Regions from separate parts of the Embleya sp. NPDC055664 genome, predicted to be linked through region 1. Evidence: riboswitches for the same ligand, from Rfam matches in the RefSeq annotation. Region 1 holds a riboswitch; each other region holds the start of a gene.

What was found. A riboswitch is a leader RNA that binds a small molecule or an ion and turns the genes downstream of it on or off. The one in region 1 is predicted to bind cyclic di-AMP.
Region 2: linked by a shared signal. The riboswitch ahead of ACWGR4_RS46170 (C40 family peptidase) and the one ahead of ACWGR4_RS25455 (NlpC/P60 family protein) in region 1 are both predicted to bind cyclic di-AMP.
Region 3: linked by a shared signal. The riboswitch ahead of ACWGR4_RS42890 (transglycosylase family protein) and the one ahead of ACWGR4_RS25455 (NlpC/P60 family protein) in region 1 are both predicted to bind cyclic di-AMP.
Region 4: linked by a shared signal. The riboswitch ahead of ACWGR4_RS17075 (NlpC/P60 family protein) and the one ahead of ACWGR4_RS25455 (NlpC/P60 family protein) in region 1 are both predicted to bind cyclic di-AMP.

Annotation. Positions count from the first base shown of each region.
Region 1 is NZ_JBSHGZ010000016.1:178,985-183,433, forward strand. It holds gene ACWGR4_RS25445 (TMEM165/GDT1 family protein) at 100-684, shown strand; gene ACWGR4_RS25450 (DNA-binding protein) at 697-1,173, opposite strand; cyclic di-AMP (ydaO/yuaA leader) riboswitch at 1,617-1,773, shown strand; gene ACWGR4_RS25455 (NlpC/P60 family protein) at 1,780-2,742, shown strand; gene ACWGR4_RS25460 (methyltransferase) at 2,920-4,449, opposite strand, start outside.
Region 2 is NZ_JBSHGZ010000060.1:436-4,884, reverse strand. It holds gene ACWGR4_RS46180 (MFS transporter) at 1-1,057, opposite strand, end outside; gene ACWGR4_RS46175 (winged helix-turn-helix transcriptional regulator) at 1,263-1,730, shown strand; cyclic di-AMP (ydaO/yuaA leader) riboswitch at 2,216-2,354, shown strand; gene ACWGR4_RS46170 (C40 family peptidase) at 2,363-3,457, shown strand; partial or broken gene ACWGR4_RS46165 (DUF72 domain-containing protein) at 3,629-4,311, shown strand.
Region 3 is NZ_JBSHGZ010000046.1:75,666-80,114, reverse strand. It holds gene ACWGR4_RS42895 (glycerophosphodiester phosphodiesterase family protein) at 1-503, shown strand, start outside; gene ACWGR4_RS42890 (transglycosylase family protein) at 691-1,905, opposite strand; cyclic di-AMP (ydaO/yuaA leader) riboswitch at 1,973-2,174, opposite strand; gene ACWGR4_RS42885 (DUF1345 domain-containing protein) at 2,755-3,396, opposite strand; gene ACWGR4_RS42880 ((Fe-S)-binding protein) at 3,647-4,449, opposite strand, start outside.
Region 4 is NZ_JBSHGZ010000008.1:198,477-202,925, reverse strand. It holds gene ACWGR4_RS17085 (ATP-binding protein) at 1-488, shown strand, start outside; gene ACWGR4_RS17080 (LuxR C-terminal-related transcriptional regulator) at 485-1,162, shown strand; gene ACWGR4_RS17075 (NlpC/P60 family protein) at 1,244-2,323, opposite strand; cyclic di-AMP (ydaO/yuaA leader) riboswitch at 2,333-2,463, opposite strand; gene ACWGR4_RS17070 (hypothetical protein) at 2,839-3,195, shown strand; gene ACWGR4_RS17065 (PIG-L deacetylase family protein) at 3,212-3,931, opposite strand; gene pcrA (DNA helicase PcrA) at 4,057-4,449, shown strand, end outside.

The DNA.
Region 1 (4,449 bases):
GCGGACGCACCCCGTCGTGCCGGGCCGAGTGGTCCTCCAATCCGCCGAGCGGCGCTTCGTGAAGACCCGGGGCCCGGCTCTCGCAGAAAGCCACCCGGAATGCACCTCGACCTCCTGGCGATCCTGACCGCCTTCGGGCTGATCTTCCTCGCCGAGCTACCGGACAAGACCATGTTCGCGTCGCTCGCCATGGGCACCCGCATGCGCCCGCTCTACGTCTGGTTCGGTACCTCGACCGCGTTCGCCGTGCACGTCGCGCTCGCCGTGGGCGCGGGCGGTCTGCTCGGGCTGCTCCCCGGTTGGATCGTCAAGCTCGTCTCCGCGGCGCTCTTCGGCTTCGGCGCGTTCATGCTGCTGCGCGGTGGCGCCGACGACGAGGACGCGGACGGCGGCGGTGCGCGGATCACCGGGTTCCGGGCGGTGTTCTCGACCGCCTTCATGGCCGTGTTCATCAGCGAGTGGGGCGACCTGACCCAGATCACCACCGCCAACCTGGCCGCCACCAACGGCACCTGGTCCACCGCGATCGGCTCGGTCGCGGCGCTGATGTCGGTGTCCGCGCTGGCGCTGCTCGCCGGGCGGTTCATCGCCAAGCGCATGCCGTTGCAGACCGTGCAGCGGATCGGCGGGGTGTGCATGCTCGGCCTGGCGATCTGGTCCCTGGTCGAGGTCTTCGCGGGTTGACCCGGCGGGCGTTCAGGCCCGGGCGGCCGGGTCGTCCTCCGACTCGGGGGTGGTGCGGCCGAGCAGGCGTTCGTAGCGCTGGCGGGCCGCCTGCGGGGTGCCCAGGCCCAGGCCGAAGGCGATCTCCTGCCAGGTCATCTCGCGCCCCCGGGCCATCCGGAGCAGCCCCGCCTCCAGGTCGTCCATCTCGCCCCGGGCCATCGGGATCAGGCTCAGCGCGGCGGTGATGTCGGCGTGGTCGACCGCCGGCTCGCCGTCGGCGGGCTGCGCGATACCGCTGAGCAGGAACGACACCAGCCGGATCGCCTCGTGCGGGCCGAGCATGTACGGATGCACCTGCCGCGCGCGCTGCTCGTCGGTGGCCGCGTGCCGCTCGGCGATCCGGAACAGGGATGCGTGTACCCGCCGGGCCCGCGCCTGTTCGGGGTCGGGCGGGCTGAAGGGATCGTGGGATTCGGGGGTCGCGGGCATGTCCGGAGTCGAAGGCATGGTCACAGCATGCCGAGACACACGGATCGATGTCAACAGATCATGTCGCATGATTCGTGTTGAACAACTTGTTCACATGGTGCCGGGGCGTGGGGGCGCGGTGCGGCCGGCCCGATGCCCGGAATGTGATGTAGCCCGCATGGATAAAACGGACATAAATTATATAGCCGACTTCGGGTTGCAATTCATTTCCGGTGACCGGTGACGGATCTCGACTATTTTCCGTTACCGCTCCGTCACGCCACTCTCCGAGATATGCCCTCGTCATCGCGGGTGCTTCCGACCGAAGCCGGCCGAGATGTCGCCTTTATTCCGCCTTTACACTCCGGGCAAACTCTGCGATTCGGTTGTGATCTCCCCATCGCATTGCCTACCTTTCTCGCCGATTCACCTTTCGGGTGAACCCTGCCGCCGGTACGCCGAATCCCGTCGCCGGCAGCGGGATGTCTACAGCGAAGAATCCGACGGGAGCGGGGGAACCAGGTGAATCGCCGTGGCCGGGATCGTTCCGGTGACGGCTAGGGGTGAAGTCGCGTGAAGCGACCGGGCTGCTCCAGTCCGAATCCGACAGCTCACCTCGTAGGCGACAGGAGAGGACCCCATTTCATGCTGTCCGCAAACGCTCGCCACCGAGCCGCCCGCCCCGCCAACGTCCGCCGCTTCGTCGCGGCGGTGGGCATCGCCGGCATGGGAGCCGTCATCCCGGTCGCCGGCGCCGGTGCGGCCCACGCGCAGGTCCCCACCACCGACCAGGCCCCCACCGGCGCCTCCGCCGTGCTGTCGGCCACGCCGACCGCCGCGGTCGACAGTGCCCCGGTCCAGGCCGAGGTCGCCGCGCCCGCGGCCGCCACGGCCGCGGAGAAGGCCCGCTACCTGGTCCAGGCCGGTGACACGCTGTCCCAGCTCGCGCTGACCAACAAGGTCTCCGGCGGCTGGCAGAGCCTGTACCAGCTCAACCGCGACGTGCTCCTGTCCGGCCCGGACCTGATCGAGATCGGCCAGACCCTGCGGCTGACCGGCTCGGCGCCCGCGCAGCCCAAGGCGGAGGCCCCGGCCAAGCCGAGCATCCAGGTCCAGCCGAAGACCACGGTCACCGGCAAGACCGCGCCGAAGCCGACGAGCAAGCCGTCGGTCGACGTCGCCGCCAAGCCCGCCGCCAAGCCCGCCACAGGTGGCTCGAAGGGCAACCAGGCGCCCACCGGCGGTTCCTCGAACGCGTCGAGCAAGGCCCTTCAGGCCGTCGCCTTCGCCAAGGCGCAGGTCGGCAAGCCGTACGTGTACGGCGCCACCGGCCCGAACGCGTACGACTGCTCGGGTCTGGTCCAGGCCGCGTACAAGGCGGCGGGCATCTCGCTGCCGCGCGTGACCAACGACCAGTTCGCCGCCGACCCGCACGTGTCGATCGCCAACCTGCAGCCCGGCGACCTGGTGTTCTTCTACTCGGGCATCAGCCACGTCGGCATCTACATCGGCGACGGCAAGATGGTGCACGCCGCCAACTCGCGCAAGCCGGTGGAGATCGCCTCGATCAACACCATGCCGATCGCCGGCGCGACCCGCCCGAACTGATCGCGCGGCCCGGCCGCGGCGGCGCCCGGGTGACCATCGCACAGCGGTGGCAGTGACAGCAGTGGCTCTGCGCCGTGCCCCCGACCGTGGTCGGGGGCACGGCGCCGCCGCATGTCCGGTGCCCACGTGTGCCCGGTGCCCGCACGTGTGCCCGGTGTCTACGTGCGCGTCCGGTGCCTACTCCTGCGTGGGGCGCGGTCGCGCGGTGAGTACCGCCATGTCCAGCGGCAGCGGTCGCAGGTCGAGCAGTTCGAAGCCGCCCTCGGCCAGCAACGCGCGGTACTCCGCCACCGTGCGCTCGCGGCCTCGGGCGTTGGTCATCATCTGGATGTCGAAGCGCAGCGGCAACACCGATTCGCCCGCCTCGACGATCGGCCGTTCGACGATCGCCAGGCGTGCGTCGACCGGCATCGCCCGGGCCAGGGCCCGCAACACGACCAGGCACTCGGCGTCCGCCCAGTCGTGCAGGATCCGGGCCAGCAGGTACACGTCTCCGCCGCCGGGCAGCGGATCGACGAAGAAGTCGCCGACCACCAGGTCGCACCGGTCCTTGGCGGCCGATGCGGCGAGCAACTCCCGGGCGGCGTCGACCACATGCCCCCGCTCGAAGAGCACCCCGCGTGCGGTCGGATGCTCGCGCAACACGCGTAGCAGCAACTCCCCGTCGCCGCCCCCGACATCGACCACCGTCGCGGCCGGCGGCAGATCCAGGGCGGCCGGCACCGCGTCGAAGACGATCGTGCCGAACGCCATCGCCTCCCGAAACAGCCGGGCGTCGTCCGGGTGTTCCGCGAAATATTCGAACGACTCGCGGCCGTGCACCCGGGTGAACGCGTCCTCGCCGGTGCGCACCGTGTGCTCCAGCCCGAGATACGACGTGAAGAACAGACCGCTGTACAGGTCCGCCAACGCGGCCAACGATCCGTCCCGATCGGTGCGCAGCAGCGCACCGCGCTCGGTGAGCCGATAGTGCCCGTCCGCCTCGGCCCGGAACACCCCGTGCCCGGCCAGCAGGCGCAACAGCCGCCCCAGGCGGTCCGGTTCGGCGCCCGCCTCCTCGGCCAGCGCGGCCACCGACCGGGACCCGTCGCCGAGGTGGTCGGCCAGGCCCAGCCGCGCCGCGACACCGATCGCCTGGGTCACCCACGCGCCGGTGACCAGGTGCAACATCTCCCGGATCGGGTCCTCGCCCGGCGGATCCTCGTGCACCGGCGAACCGACTCGACCGGCCGCCGGGTTCGGAGCCGCATGGCGCCGCAGTACCTCGGGATACGAACCGGTGGCCAGGATCTCCAGGCGGCGCGGCCAGCGGTCCGAGGCCGGTTCGCCGGTGCTGCGGAAGTACAGCACGAAGGTGTCCTCGTGCGGATTGAAGCCGCCGCCGTCCCGCAGTACCTCGTCCCGGGACACCAGCAGGTCGTGCAGATCCAGGAGGGTGACCGGGGTCGGCTCGACCACGCGGAAGGCGAAGTGTGTCTCGCCGTTGCGGGCGCGCTCCTCGGCCCGTAGTCGGGCGAAGTCGGCTCCCGGGACCGGTGCCACGGCGAACAGTTCGAGGTTGCGGCCCTCGCAGGCGGCGACCCCGTCGCCGGGCAGCGAGCATCGCACGATGTGTACCTCGACCGAATCCGCGCGCAGGCCCAGGCGTTCGGCGATGCGGTCGCGAACGACGGTGCTGGGCACGACCTCGGTGGTCCGTAATCCCCA
Region 2 (4,449 bases), on a different contig from region 1:
CGTAGGAGGTGTCGCCGTCGATCGACAGGAACAGCGCGTACGCCGCGGCGGCGGCCACCATCCCGCCGAGGATCACCCGCAGGTTCCCGAAGCGCTCCACCAGCCTCGGTGTCAGCGTCGGCGCGAGTACCGCGTCCGCCCCGACCGCGAGCAGCGCGAAACTGGTCTCCAGGGTCGACCAGCCGCGGATCTCCTGGAGGTAGAAGACCGCGATGAACTGGAAGCCGAAGAACGAGCCCGCGAACAACATCGCGCCCAGGTTCGCCCGGACCAGCGCGCCCGAGCGCAGGATGCCGAGGCGTACCAGCGGATTCGCCGCGCGTCGTTCGACGGCCACGAAGGCGAGCAGAAGGGCGAGCCCGCCCGCGAAGACCACGATCGTCCAGCCCGGGCCGTCGGCGGGGTGTTCGAGCCGGACCACGCCGTAGACCAGCAGCAACATCGAACCGGTCACGCTGATCGCCCCGACGAGGTCGAAGCCCCCGCCGGCCTCGGGCCGCTCGTCCCGGGGGATCAGCGCCGACGCCGCCGCCAGGATCACCGCGGCGAGCGCGACCGGTACGAAGAACACCAGCCGCCAGTCGATCGCCGTCAGCAGTCCGCCGATCACCAGGCCGAGCGAGAAGCCGCCCGCGGCGGTGCCCGCGTAGAAGAGCAGTGCCCGGTTGCGCTGCGGCCCCTCCGGGAAGCCGGTGGTGATGATGGACAGCCCGGCAGGGGTCATGAAGGCGGCCGAGGCGCCGGTCACGAAGCGGGCCACGATCAGCATCCAGCCCTCGGTGGCGAATCCGCCCAGGCCGGAGAAGACCAGGAAGACGCTCAGCCACAAGAGGAACATCCGCCGCCGGCCGAGCAGATCGGCGGTGCGGCCACCGAGGAGCATGAAGCCGGCGTAGGCGAGCACGTACGCGCTCATCACCCAGCTCACGCCACCGGTGGACATGCCAAGGTCCTCGCGGATGGTGGGCAGCGCGACGTTGAGCATCGCGATGTCGATGCCCTCGAGGAAGATCGCGCCGCAGAGGACGAGCAGCATGCCCCAGGCGCGGGGGCTCATGCGGCCGGCGGGGGTGTCGCCGGCGGCGGATTCGGGGGCGGATTCGGTGGCGCTGCCGGGTGCGGACGTGGATGTGGACATGCGACAGCCCCTCGGGACGCGGGTGGGTGGGATTGCGGTGGGATCGGGGCACCGGGGGTCGGTTCTTCGGACGAACCCGGTTCCCTCTTGTAACCGACCCCATCCTTCGGCAGCATCGACTTCCATGGAAGAAGGCACTTCGAAGGAACCGACCCCCTGCCCGAGTAACCAGGAGGACTACGACGCCCTCCAGTGGGACGTGCGCGAGGGGTGCGAGGTCCGGCAGATCCTCGACCGGGTCGCCGACAAGTGGTCGCTTCTGGTGATCGCGATCCTGGAGAGCCGTACGTTGCGCTTCACCGAGTTGCGGCGGGAGATCGACGGGATCAGCCAGCGCATGCTCACCGTGACGCTGCGCCAGCTCGAACGCGACGGCCTGGTGCGCCGCACGGTGTATCCGGTCGTGCCGCCTCGGGTGGACTACGCGCTCACCCCGATGGGGACCACGCTGCACACCACGATCCGCTCGCTGGTCACCTGGACCGAGGAACATCAGGAACGTATCGCCGAGGCGCGGGCGGAGTACGACGCGCGTGTGGGAGCGGAAGGCGATCTGGCGGTGGCGGCGGCGGGGCGGTCGGTGTCGGGGTAGTGGGCACGGCGCCGGACCGGGGGTCGATTTTCGAATCCGGGTTCGGGGTCTGCCCGCACCTGTTCGATGCCGCTCGATGTCGCTCGATGTGCGTATTCGCCTCGGATCGGCCGGGCCTTGCGAATGCCCGGTTCGAAAAGGACAGGCAAGCCGGGCGAAACAGCGGAGCCTGGCGCGTGGTAACCCCGTAGGCGGCCCATTTCGCGGGTGCGGCGACGTTTGCGGAGGTCGGACGGCAGATCCTTGCCACCAATCGTTGCCAAATCGGCCCAAGATCGACTTTCGGGATTCCGAGTGCTTTTCCTGTGATACGACGACGGGTGAAACGGAACTCTTGGTAAAGTTTTGGCAATGCAGAGACCCCGAGTGAGGGTCGTGACACGCCTGTGACTATCGTTCTGCGATAGGCGAGCGGCTCCACGTCGGCCACCCGGTCGACACGTTCGCCTCCGCCGAATTCGGTGACGGGTTTCGGTGACGGTGGGCAACCGCGGTCGCCGCGACACGAAGCCGGAACCGGGGACCCTTCACAGTCCCTGGGGTGAATCGGTGCTCCGGCACCGTAGGGCGCCTTCTTCCGCCCGAACCCGTCAGCTAACCCGGTAGGCGGCCGAGGAAGGAGACCGCCGCCAGTGGCGTCCCAGCGTCGATCCGGGCAGCACCGCAAGCCCAAGCCCCGCACCGCCGTGCGTACCGCCGCGACCGTGGTCACGGCCGCCGCGACGATGACCGGTGTGATGACCTTCGCCGGCACCGCGAGCGCGGACCCCGCGCAGTCGTTCCAGCAGACCAAGGACCGCGTCAACCAGCTGCACAGCGAGGCGATCAAGGCCACCGAAGCCGCCAACGGCGTCGACGAGCAGATCACCAAGCAGCAGGGCACCGCGAACCAGACCCAGGCCCGGATCACCGAGGAACAGGCCGCGCTCAACACGCTGCGCGACCAGATCGGTGTCCTGGCGGCCAATCAGTACCGCAGCGGCGGTCTGCCGCCCTCGCTCTCGCTCGCGCTCAGCGGCGACCCCGAGGGATACCTGCAGAAGTCGCAGATGTTGTCCCAGCTCGACGGCCAGCAGGCCGCGAAGCTGAAGCAGATCGCGGCGCAGGCCCGAGTTCTCCAGCAGGACCGCACCGAGGCCTCCTCGCAGCTCGCGGAACTGGAGAAGCTGCGCACCGAGCTGAACCGGCACAAGGGCGAGATCCAGAACAAGCTCACCGAGGCACAGCGCCTGCTGAACACGCTCACCGCGCAGCAGCAGAAGGAAGTCCTCGACTCGAACGAGCACAAGAACGACGCGGGTTCGCGCACCGAGACCGACCGCAGCTCGCGCGACAAGACGGACCCGCCGCCGACGACGGGCAAGGACGTCCCCGTGTCCGGCCGGGCGGCGGCCGCGATCGCGTTCGCGCGGGCCCAAATCGGCAAGCCGTACGCGCCGCGAGGCGTGGGCCCCGACTCGTACGACTGCTCGGGCCTGACCCAGGCCTCGTGGCGAGCCGCCAACGTTTCGCTCAGCCGCACCACGTGGACCCAGGTCAACGACGGCCCGCGGATCTCCAAGGACGCGCTCAAGCCGGGCGACCTGGTGTTCTACTTCTCGGACAACTCGCACGTGGGCATGTACATCGGCAACGGCAAGATCATCCACGCCCCCCGCCCCGGCAAGAACGTGACCGAGGCCCCCTTGGACTCGATGCCGTTCTACGCGGCCGTCCGACCGGGCTAGACCCACCCGACCGCGCTACACCGACGATCGGTCCGGGAGGGGGCGAGCACCCCTCCCGGACCGATCGTCGTTGTCGGCGCTGCCGGTGCCTCGGGGCACGCGGTATCTCGGGTTGCCTTGCCCTGCCTTGCCGTGCGGAAGGTTCCGGGAACCGGGGTAGGCGTGTGGGCCATGGATCGTATATCGGTGGGCACGAGCTCGTGGACCGACTCCGCCTTGGTCTCCAGTGGTTGGTATCCGGCCGAATGCCGGGACGCGGAACACCGACTTCGCACTACGCCCGGCAGTTCCCGGTGGTCGAGGTGGACGCGACCTACTACGCGTTGCCCAGCACCCGCAGCGGGGCGCTGCTGCCGTTGCGCGAGGCAGGACGTCTCGGCACGTTGCTCTTTCAGTTCCCGCCGTCCTTGGCGCCCGGTTCGGCTGCCACACGTTTCCTCCACGACTGCGTCGAGCGGGCGCAAGGGTGGCCGCTCGCCGTCGAGTTCCGGCATCCGCTCTGGTGGCAGGACGAACATCGCGCCGCGACGACGGCTCTCCTCGAACGCCTCGGTGTCGCCGCGGTGGCGGTCGACACGGCGCAGTCGCTGCCCACGTCCATCCCCCCGGTTGCCGTGGCCACCACGCCCGAGCTGGCGGTGGTTCGCTTCCACGGCCGCAACCGGGCCTGGGGGAGTGGGTCGAAGGAAGAACGGTTCCGCCACACCTATACGAGCGCGGAACTGGCCGAGTGGGTGCCCCGAGTGCGCATGCCGGCCGAAACCGTCGACCGGATACACGTGTTGTTCAACAATTGTTGTGCCGACGCAGCCGCCCGGGCAGCCGAAACAATGCGCGGCCTACTCGACGGGTAGGGACCCGGATCGTGTCGTCGAACGGCGAGGGGTCCGACCGGCCGATCGACCGGACCGACCACGGACGGTAACGGTATGGCCATCGCCGAGGGCCCGACGGGAGGGTGAACGGCAGCCATGTGCGTCCATTTTGCACAC
Region 3 (4,449 bases), on a different contig from region 1:
AGACGGTGGCCCGCGAGGTGCGCCGGGCCGGGCTGTTGCGCCAGGTCACCATCCAAAGCTTCGACTGGGGCTCGCTGATGAGGATGCGTCAGGTCGAACCCCGGCTGCCGCTCGTTGCGTTGACCAACTACGACTTCCTCCAGGTCGGCAAGCCCGGCGCCTCGCCCTGGCTGGGCGGCCTGGACATCGACGACTTCGGCGGCGACCCGCTGCGGGCGATCAAGTCGTTCGGCGCGACGTCGTTCTCGCCGGTGCACGGCTTTCCGCAGGACGGCAGGGTGGGCGACCCGAACTACCGTCCCTACGTGACCCGGGCGATGGTCGAGGAGGCACACCGACTGGGCATCAAGGTGGTGCCGTGGACCATCGACGATCCGGCGACCATGGCGAAGTTGATGGACGACGGCGTGGACGGGCTGATCACCGATTACCCCGATCGGTTGCGGGAGCTGATGGCGGCGCGAGGGCTGCCGCTGCCGAAGCGCTATCCCGCGCGGGGCTGACGCGGGGGAAGCGCTGCCGGGTGCGCGGTGGGCGTAGCGGATGGTGCTCGCTCGGGCGGGCGGTGCCCGCTCCGGCGGACAGTGCGCACTCGGCCGGACCCGCCCGCGCGGTGGGCATGGAACAGGGCCGGGCCCGTCGACGCGTGGTCGACGGGCCCGGCCCTGGAACTTCCCGGTTGTGCTCGGATCAGAGGTTGACGCCGTGCGCGCGCAGGTAGGTGACGGGGTTGATGCCGCTGCCGTAGTTCGGGGTGGTGCGGATCTCGAAGTGCAGGTGCGGGCCGGTCACGTTGCCGGTCGCGCCCGAGAGGCCGATCTGCTGGCCGGTGCTCACCGTCTGGCCGGCGCGGACGCCGATGCTGGACAGGTGGGCGTACTGCGAGTACTTGCCGTCCGCGTGCTTGATGACGACCTCGTTGCCGTAGGCGCCACCGTTGCCGGCGCTGACCACGGTGCCCGAGGTGATGGCCTTGACGGAGGTGCCGGTGCCGACCACGAAGTCCTGGCCGGTGTGGCTGCCGCTGGACCACATGGAGCCACCGGTGCCGAACGCGGTGCCCAGGGCACCGTTCACCGGGGCGACGTAGCCCGAGGAGTTGACGGCGGTGCTGCCGGCCTTGGCCGAGGAGTCCTTGGCCACGACGGGGGCCTTCTCCTTGGTCACGGGCTTCGGGGCGACCTTGACCGACACGGAGGGCTGGGCCTCGGTCTTGGTCTCGACCTTGGCCTCGGCCTTCGGCGCGACCTCGGTCTTCGTGGCGGCCGCGGCCTTGCCGGAGAGCGAGAGCTTCTGGCCGACCAGGATCAGGTTCGGGTTGCCGCCGATGACGGACTTGTTGTCGGCGTACAGCTTGTGCCAGCCGCCCTCGACGTCCTTGGCCGCGGCGATCTTGGACAGGGTGTCGCCCTTGACCACGGAGTAGGTGGTGGTCGTGGCCTTGGTTTCGGCGGCCGGGACGACCTCGATCTTCGGGGCCTTCGGGGCCGGCGCGGACTCGACCGGCTTCTCGGCGACCTTGGGGGCGACCTTGACGGTGGCCTTGGTCGAGCCCGACTTGGCGTTGGGGGAGATGGCCGGAGCGGCGCCGCCACGGGTCAGGCCCGCGGGGCCCGAGGTGTTCGGCCACGCGCCGGGGCCCTGTACGGCGAGGACCTTCTCCGCGATGGCGATCTGCTGGTCCTTGGTGGCCAGGTCCGCACGCGGGGCGTACTGCTGACCGCCGAACTCGTTCCAGGTGCTCTGCGTGAACTGCAGGCCACCGTAGAAACCGTTGCCGGTGTTGATGTGCCAGTTGCCCGAGCTCTCGCCCATGGCGACCTTGTCCCAGACGGAGACCGGGGCGGCGGTGGCGGAGGTGGCGAAGCCGGTGATCAGCGGGGCGGCGACGATGGCGCCGGCCATGCCGAGGGTGAGCGCGAGGCGCGCGTTCTTGGGCTTGCGGGCAGGGGTGATGAACGACTGCACGAAGATTTTCCTTCTCCCACGCCTACGAAGTGAGCTGTCGGATTCGGGCTGGAGAGTCTCGCCCGGCCGGCGTCGACTCCTCGGGTATCGAGGAGGCGGGCACGGCTTCACCCCAAGCCGTCGTTATCGGATGTCCGCGACATGCGGACGCCCGGGACGGCATTCCACTTGGTTCCCCCGCTCCTGCCTTTCGGGTTTCGTACCGTGGCCTCTCCGGCGGCAGGATTCGGCGAACCGGGAGACACATTCCGCCGAACACCGGACCGGTGCGGCGAAGCACCAAGCTACGCATACACCCGACTCGGATCCAAACATCACGTTTCGCCGAAACCGAAGATTCGGGTCGGAAGGGTGGAATTAGGGGACCGAAAGTCCCGAAGCGTCCACGCATTGTGTCCGGGACCTTCAGCGGGGAGTGAGGTCGGAATTGCGGGGAGTGAGAATCGTGGAAATTCGGTTCACGGTGCGTGCGAGTTCCTGACAATCGGTGCGCGGGATGTGACGTGCGCCACGGGATTTGTCGGAAACGACGGTCTCGGGATGGTGGAAAACGGGTCGAAACGGCTCCCGACCTGCCCATTTGTGGGATGCGGCGAGGGTGAAGGCGCGCGCGTCGCGGAACCGGCGTTCGATGGGATGGCCCCTTCGGGCCGGGTGGCGTGATGGAGGCTTTCGGCCTGACTGGCACCGATTCGGGTGATTTGCCCTGTATGGACTGCCGGTGATCGAACCTCGGCTCGGGTACACCCCGTCATCGCGGGGTGGCATGTCGTCGCGGGCCGCGCCTCACGGGCTGACGAGCCCCTGAAGCACCTGGAACGCGACGGCGACCACCAGGGCGTTGTAGAAGTAGGCGATGACGGTGTGGACGAGCACGATCCGCCGCATCCGCACACCGACGACTTCGACATCGCTGGTCGCGAACGACGTGGCGAGCGTGAAGGAGAAGTACGCGAAACTCAGGAACGACGGCGTCGTGCCCTCGGGGAACCGAAGGTCGCCGTGCCCGCCGGTGACGTCGATGACGAGGTAGATCTGCGCGAAGCCGACCTGCATCAGCGCCCACGACAGGATCACCCCGAGCGAAGCGGCGACCGTCAGTCCGAGATCACGATGACCGCCGACGACCTGGTCCTTCGCAAGCAGAGCCGTCACCGCCGATACGGCGCCGGTCGTCCCCGCGAGCAGCGGCGCGATCCACGACCACCGGGCCAGAGCGCGCAGCTCCGTGACCGCGCCGGCCTCGACGGGCCGTCCCCGCCACACGGCCGCGAACCCGCCGGCGATGTAGAGCGACCCGACGACGACCCACACGATCAGCGCCCACCGGGCGGTGCTGCTCAGGAACGCGACACTGGACAGGAAGATCAGTGTCTCTGCGGCCGACCCCGTCCAGCGAAGTCGTGCCCGCGCACGCGGTCCGGCCATGTGCCGATTCTGTCAGTCGGCCGAAGCAGCCGGTGTCAGCGAAACACGGCGCGTCTCGGCGAGGTTGTGGGCCCGTGGTCCCGGCGCCATTCACTCCGAGCCGCTTGTCACTTCGCCGGAGCCTCGGGAGGGCAGGGCCGAGCCGGATAGGTGTGGGTGTCTCGGGTCGGGTTCGGCGTATGCGGCTCCCCCCGTGTGGAGCCGCATACGCCGAACCCGGCCCGAGACGCCGGTGTCGGGTCCGTCGTGGTCAGGGCGTCCGGGCGCCGCCGTTGGGTGCGGTGAGGAATTCGGCGAGGTGTACCGCGCGTACGCGCGACTTGCGGCGCCGCAGGCCGGTGCGGAGTTGGCGCAGGCAGCCCGGGTTGACCGCGACCACGACGTCGGCGCCACTGGCCTCGATCGCGTCCAGCTTGCGGTCGAGGATGCGGCGGGATTCGATCGGGCGCAGGAGGGAGTGGGTGCCGGCCGCGCCGCAGCAGTCGCCGGCGCCCGGGGTTTCCACGAAGTCGGCCACTGCGGAAAGGACTTCGCGCGGTTCGCGCCAGACGCCGAGGCCGTTGCGCAGGTGGCAGGAGTCCTGGAGGGTGACCCTGACCCGGCGGCCGGCCACCCGGCGTTCGGGGAGGGCCGAGACGTCGACCACCTCGGACAATTCGGCGACCCGGTCGCGGCCGATGACGTCGGCCAGGTGCGCGGCGCATCCGCCGGAGGTGGTGACGATCCGGCCGGGGAGTCGTTCGCCGAGGCGGCGGGCGAGGGCACGGCCCTTGGTCGATTCGCCGTTGTGCGCGTGCAGCGCTCCGCAGCAGCCCTGGTCGTCGGGCACCTTCAGGCCGGGCAGGAGGGTGCGGGCCGCGCGGGAGACCTTCGGGAACATGGCGCGTTCGAAGCAGCCGAGCATGAGGGAGGCACCGGTGCCGGCGGGTGGCGTGGGCTGTGCGGGCTGTGCGGGCCGAGTGGGTGGTTTCGGGCTCCGGGGTGTGGCCGGACGGGTTGCCCTGTCGGGGCTGCTGCGCCCGGCCGGCAGGACGAAGCGGCCCCAGCCCATCG
Region 4 (4,449 bases), on a different contig from region 1:
GGCTGGCCCGGGCGCAGGAGCGCGAGTTGCGGGCCTGGTTGTACCGCCCCGACGGCGAGGAGCCGGACCGCACCTTCGCCGCCGCACTGCGCGGGGTCGCCGCCGAGGTGGAGGACGCGCACGGGGTGTCGATCGAGATCGTGTGCGTGGGCGACTGCCCGGTCGACGACCGGCTCTCCGCACTGATCGCCGCCGCGCGCGAGGCGATGGTGAACGCGGCGAAGTACGCGGGCGGCGCGGCGATCTCGGTGTTCGGCGAGGCCGACGAGGACACGGTCACGGTGTTCGTCCGCGACCGCGGACCCGGTTTCGACCCCGACTCCGTACCCGCCGACCGGCTGGGTGTGCGAGAGTCCGTGCTCGGGCGCATGCGCCGCAACGGGGGCGCCGCGAACATCCGCAGCGAACCCGGCGAGGGCACCGAGGTCGAGCTGGAGATGCGCCGCGCCGACGCCGGCCGGTCCGCTGTGGGAAGGACGAACACGTGAACACCACCGAGACGAGTAGCGCACCCGTCGAGGGCACGCCCCGCACCCGGGTGGTCCTCGTCGACGACCACCGGATGTTCCGCACCGGCGTGCGAGCCGAGATCGGCGAGGCGGTCGAGGTGGTCGGCGAGGCCGACGACGTGGCGAGCGCGGTGGCCGTGGTCACCGAGACCCGCCCCGAGGTGGTCCTGCTCGACGTGCACCTGCCCGGCGGCGGCGGGGTCGAGGTGTTGCGCCGGTGCGCGTCGCTGATCCCGGCGGTGCGCTTCCTGGCGCTGTCCGTGTCCGACGCCGCGGAGGACGTGATCGGGGTGATCCGGGGCGGCGCCCGGGGCTATGTGACCAAGTCGATCACCGGCGACGAACTGATCCGCGCGATCGGCCGGGTCGGCGAGGGCGACGCGGTGTTCTCGCCGCGCCTGGCGGGCTTCGTACTGGACGCGTTCGCGGCCACCGACGTGCCGCCGATCGACGAGGACCTGGACCGGCTCACCCAGCGCGAGCGCGAGGTGCTGCGGTTGATCGCGCGCGGCTACGCCTACAAGGAGATCGCCCGCCGATTGGTCATCTCGGTCAAGACGGTGGAGACCCATGTCTCCGCGGTGCTGCGCAAGTTGCAGTTGTCCAACCGGCACGAGCTGACCCGCTGGGCGACGGACCGGCGACTGGTCTGAGCCGGGCGACCGGCGACACGCGCGAAGGCGCCCTCCCGCGACGGGAGGGCGCCTTCGTACGTGTGACGGGGTCCGCCGGGCCTAGCCGGGTCGGATGGCCGCGTAGAACGGCATCGAGTCGACCGGCGCCTCGGTCACGGTCTTGCCGGGACGCGGGGCGTGGATGATCTTGCCGTTGCCGATGTACAGGCCCACGTGCCGGTTGTCCGAGTAGAAGAACACCAGGTCGCCCGGCTGGAGCGAGCCCTTGGCGACGCGCGGACCGTCGTTGACCTGGGTCCAGGTCGTCCGGGTCAGGCGCACGCCCGCGGCCTTCCAGGACGCCTGGGTCAGGCCCGAGCAGTCGTAGGAGCCGGGGCCCTCGGCGCCGGAGACGTACGGCTTGCCGATCTGGGACCGCGCGAACGCGATCGCCGCCGCGGCCCGGCCGGAGGCCGGCACGTTGGTCGTCGGCGTGGTGTCCTGCTTGTCCCGCGAACTGCGGTCGTTGGCACGCGTGTCGTTCGCGTGCTCGTCCGAGTCGAGGACTTCCTTCTGCTGCTGCGCGGTGAGCGTGTTCAGCAGGCGCTGTGCCTCGGTGAGCTTGGCCTGGATGTCGGTCTTGTTCTTGTTCAGGTCGGTGCGCAGCTTCTCCAGTTCCGCGAGCTGCGAGGAGGCCTCGGTGCGGTCCTGCTGGAGAACTCGGGCCTGCGCCGCGATCTGCTTCAGCTTGGCGGCCTGCTGGCCGTCGAGCTGGGACATCATCTGCGACTTCTGCAGGTATCCCTCGGGGTCGCCGCTGAGCGCGAGCGAGAGGGACGGCGGGAGGCCGCCGCTGCGGTACTGGTTGGCCGCCAGGACGCCGATCTGGTCGCGCAGGGCGTTCAGCGCGGCCTGTTCCTCGGTGATCCGGGCCTGGGTCTGGTTCGCGGTGCCCTGCTGCTTCTCGATCTGTTCCTCGACGCCGTTGGCGGCTTCGGTGGCCTTGATCACGTCGCTGTGCAGCTGGTTGACGCGGTCCTTGGTCTGCTGGAACGACTGCGCGGGGTCCGCGCTCGCGGTGCCGGCGAAGGTCATCACACCGGTCATCGTCGCGGCGGCCGTGACCACGGTCGCGGCGGTACGCACGGCGGTACGCGGCTTGGGCTTGCGGTGTTGCCCGGGTCGACGTTGGGACGCCACTGGTGGCGGGTCTCCTTCCTCGGCCGCCTACCGGGTTAGCTGACGGGTTCGGGCGGAAGAAGGCGCCCTACGGTGCCGGAGCACCGATTCACCCCAAGGGACTGCGAGGGTCCCCGGTTCCGGCTTCGCGTCGCGACGACCGTGGTTGCCCACCGTCACCGAAACCCGTCACCGAATTCGGCGGAGGCGATCGTGTCGACCGGGTGGCCGACCTCGAGCCGATCGCCTGCCGCAGAACACTAGTCACACGCGTGTCAGGACCATCACCATCGGCCTTCACATTGCCAAAACTTTACCAATGTCACCGTTTCCATCTCCGCGTATCACGGGAAAAGCGCCCGGATTCCCTAAAGTCGATCTTGATCCCTTTTGGCGATCTTTAATGGCATTCGACCGATGGAGAGGCGTGGATCGCCGCCGGCTAGGCTGCCGGACGGCGGCGGGGGTCCGGCATGGGCGCCGAGAACGCCGGCCGGGTGCCCGCCGGGGCGATGATCGACGAGGGGTTGTACGACGTGGACGTTCTGCGGCAGATCCTGCTGGTGCTGCACATCGTGGGCATCGCGGCCCTGCTCGGCGGCTTCCTCACCCAGATGTCCGCGCTGCGCACCGGCGACGTGCGGATCGTGCCGGCGATGACGCACGGCGCGCTGACCATGCTCGTCACCGGCCTGGCCCTGGTGGGCGTGGTGCAGTCCGGCCTGGACCGCGACGTGGACACCGCCAAGATCGGCACCAAGCTCGGGATCCTGCTGGTCATCCTGTTGCTGGTGTGGGGCAACCGCGCCGCGGACCGGGTGTCCGCACGCGTCCTCGGCGCGATCGGCCTGCTGACCGTGGCGAACATCGCCATCGCCGTGATGTGGACCTGAGCCGCCGGTCCCGCCGCTAGCGGGTGTCCACCACCCGGAACACCTCGGCCATACGCCCGGCGCCCAGTTCGAACCGCGCCGCGTTGCCCTCCAGCATCGACACCACGTGCTCGCGCAGCTCCGGCAGATGGCCCGTCTGGCTCTCGTGCGACAGCAGCGCCGCGATCTTGCGCTCGAACACCTCCGTCACGTCCACCGCGTGGTTCGGCGCCGCGGTCGGCGACAGCCAGGTCTCCGGCACCGTCCACTCCTTCAGCCCCTCCGCCTCCAGCAGCTCGGGGTGGGCGAACGGGTTGCGCGCGTCCGGATAGATCGCCCGCATCGCCGCCTCGCCGGCCTCCAGGTGATCGGGGTGGCTGGGCGCCAGCCGGGCCCAGTCCCGCTCCGGACTCGGGATCACCATGCGCTGCGGGCGTACCTGTCGGATCACCCGGCTGATGTCGCGCCGCAGTTCCATGGAGGCTGCCACGCGCCCGTCCGGATACCCCAGCCAGTACAGCTGCCGCACCCCCACATGCGCCGCCGCCGCGCTCTGCTCGGCCCGCCGGATCCCGCCGATCTCCGACCGGGGCACCGCCGGATCGAACCCGCCCGCGTCCCCGTCGGTGACCAGGCAGTAGCTCACCTCGATGCCCGCCTCGGTCCACGTGGCGACCGTCCCCGCCGCCCCGAAGTCGATGTCGTCCGGGTGCGCGGCCAGCACCAGGATCCGCTCCACGTCGCGATCGTCCAGCACGATGTACTCCCTTGACGGTCGACCCGATGTCCGACGGGGCGAAGATGGTTGTCGGCGCAATGATCCCTGCCCGCGACAACGGCCCGGGCACGACCCGCCCGACACCCACCTAGACTCGGGGAACGATGAGCAGCCTCTTCGACGACATCCCCCTGCCCGGTTTCGACACCGCGGCCAAGAAGTCCCCCGCCGGCTCCGCGGACGAGATCCCGCTGCCGCCCGAGCCGGACGAGAACCACGTGTACGGCCTGCCGGAGGACTATCCGGACGACCTGTACGAGGGGCAGTACGCACCGCCGCCCGAGCCACGCGACGCCTACTACCGCAACGGCGCCCCGCGCCCCGTGGTGGACCCGGCCCGGCTGCTCGACGGGATGAACCCGCAACAGCGCGCCGCGGTCGTGCACGAGGGGTCCCCGCTGCTCATCGTGGCGGGCGCGGGCTCCGGCAAGACCCGCGTGCTGACCCACCGCATCGCCCACCTGCTCGCCTCCCGCCACGTACACCCCGGCGAGATC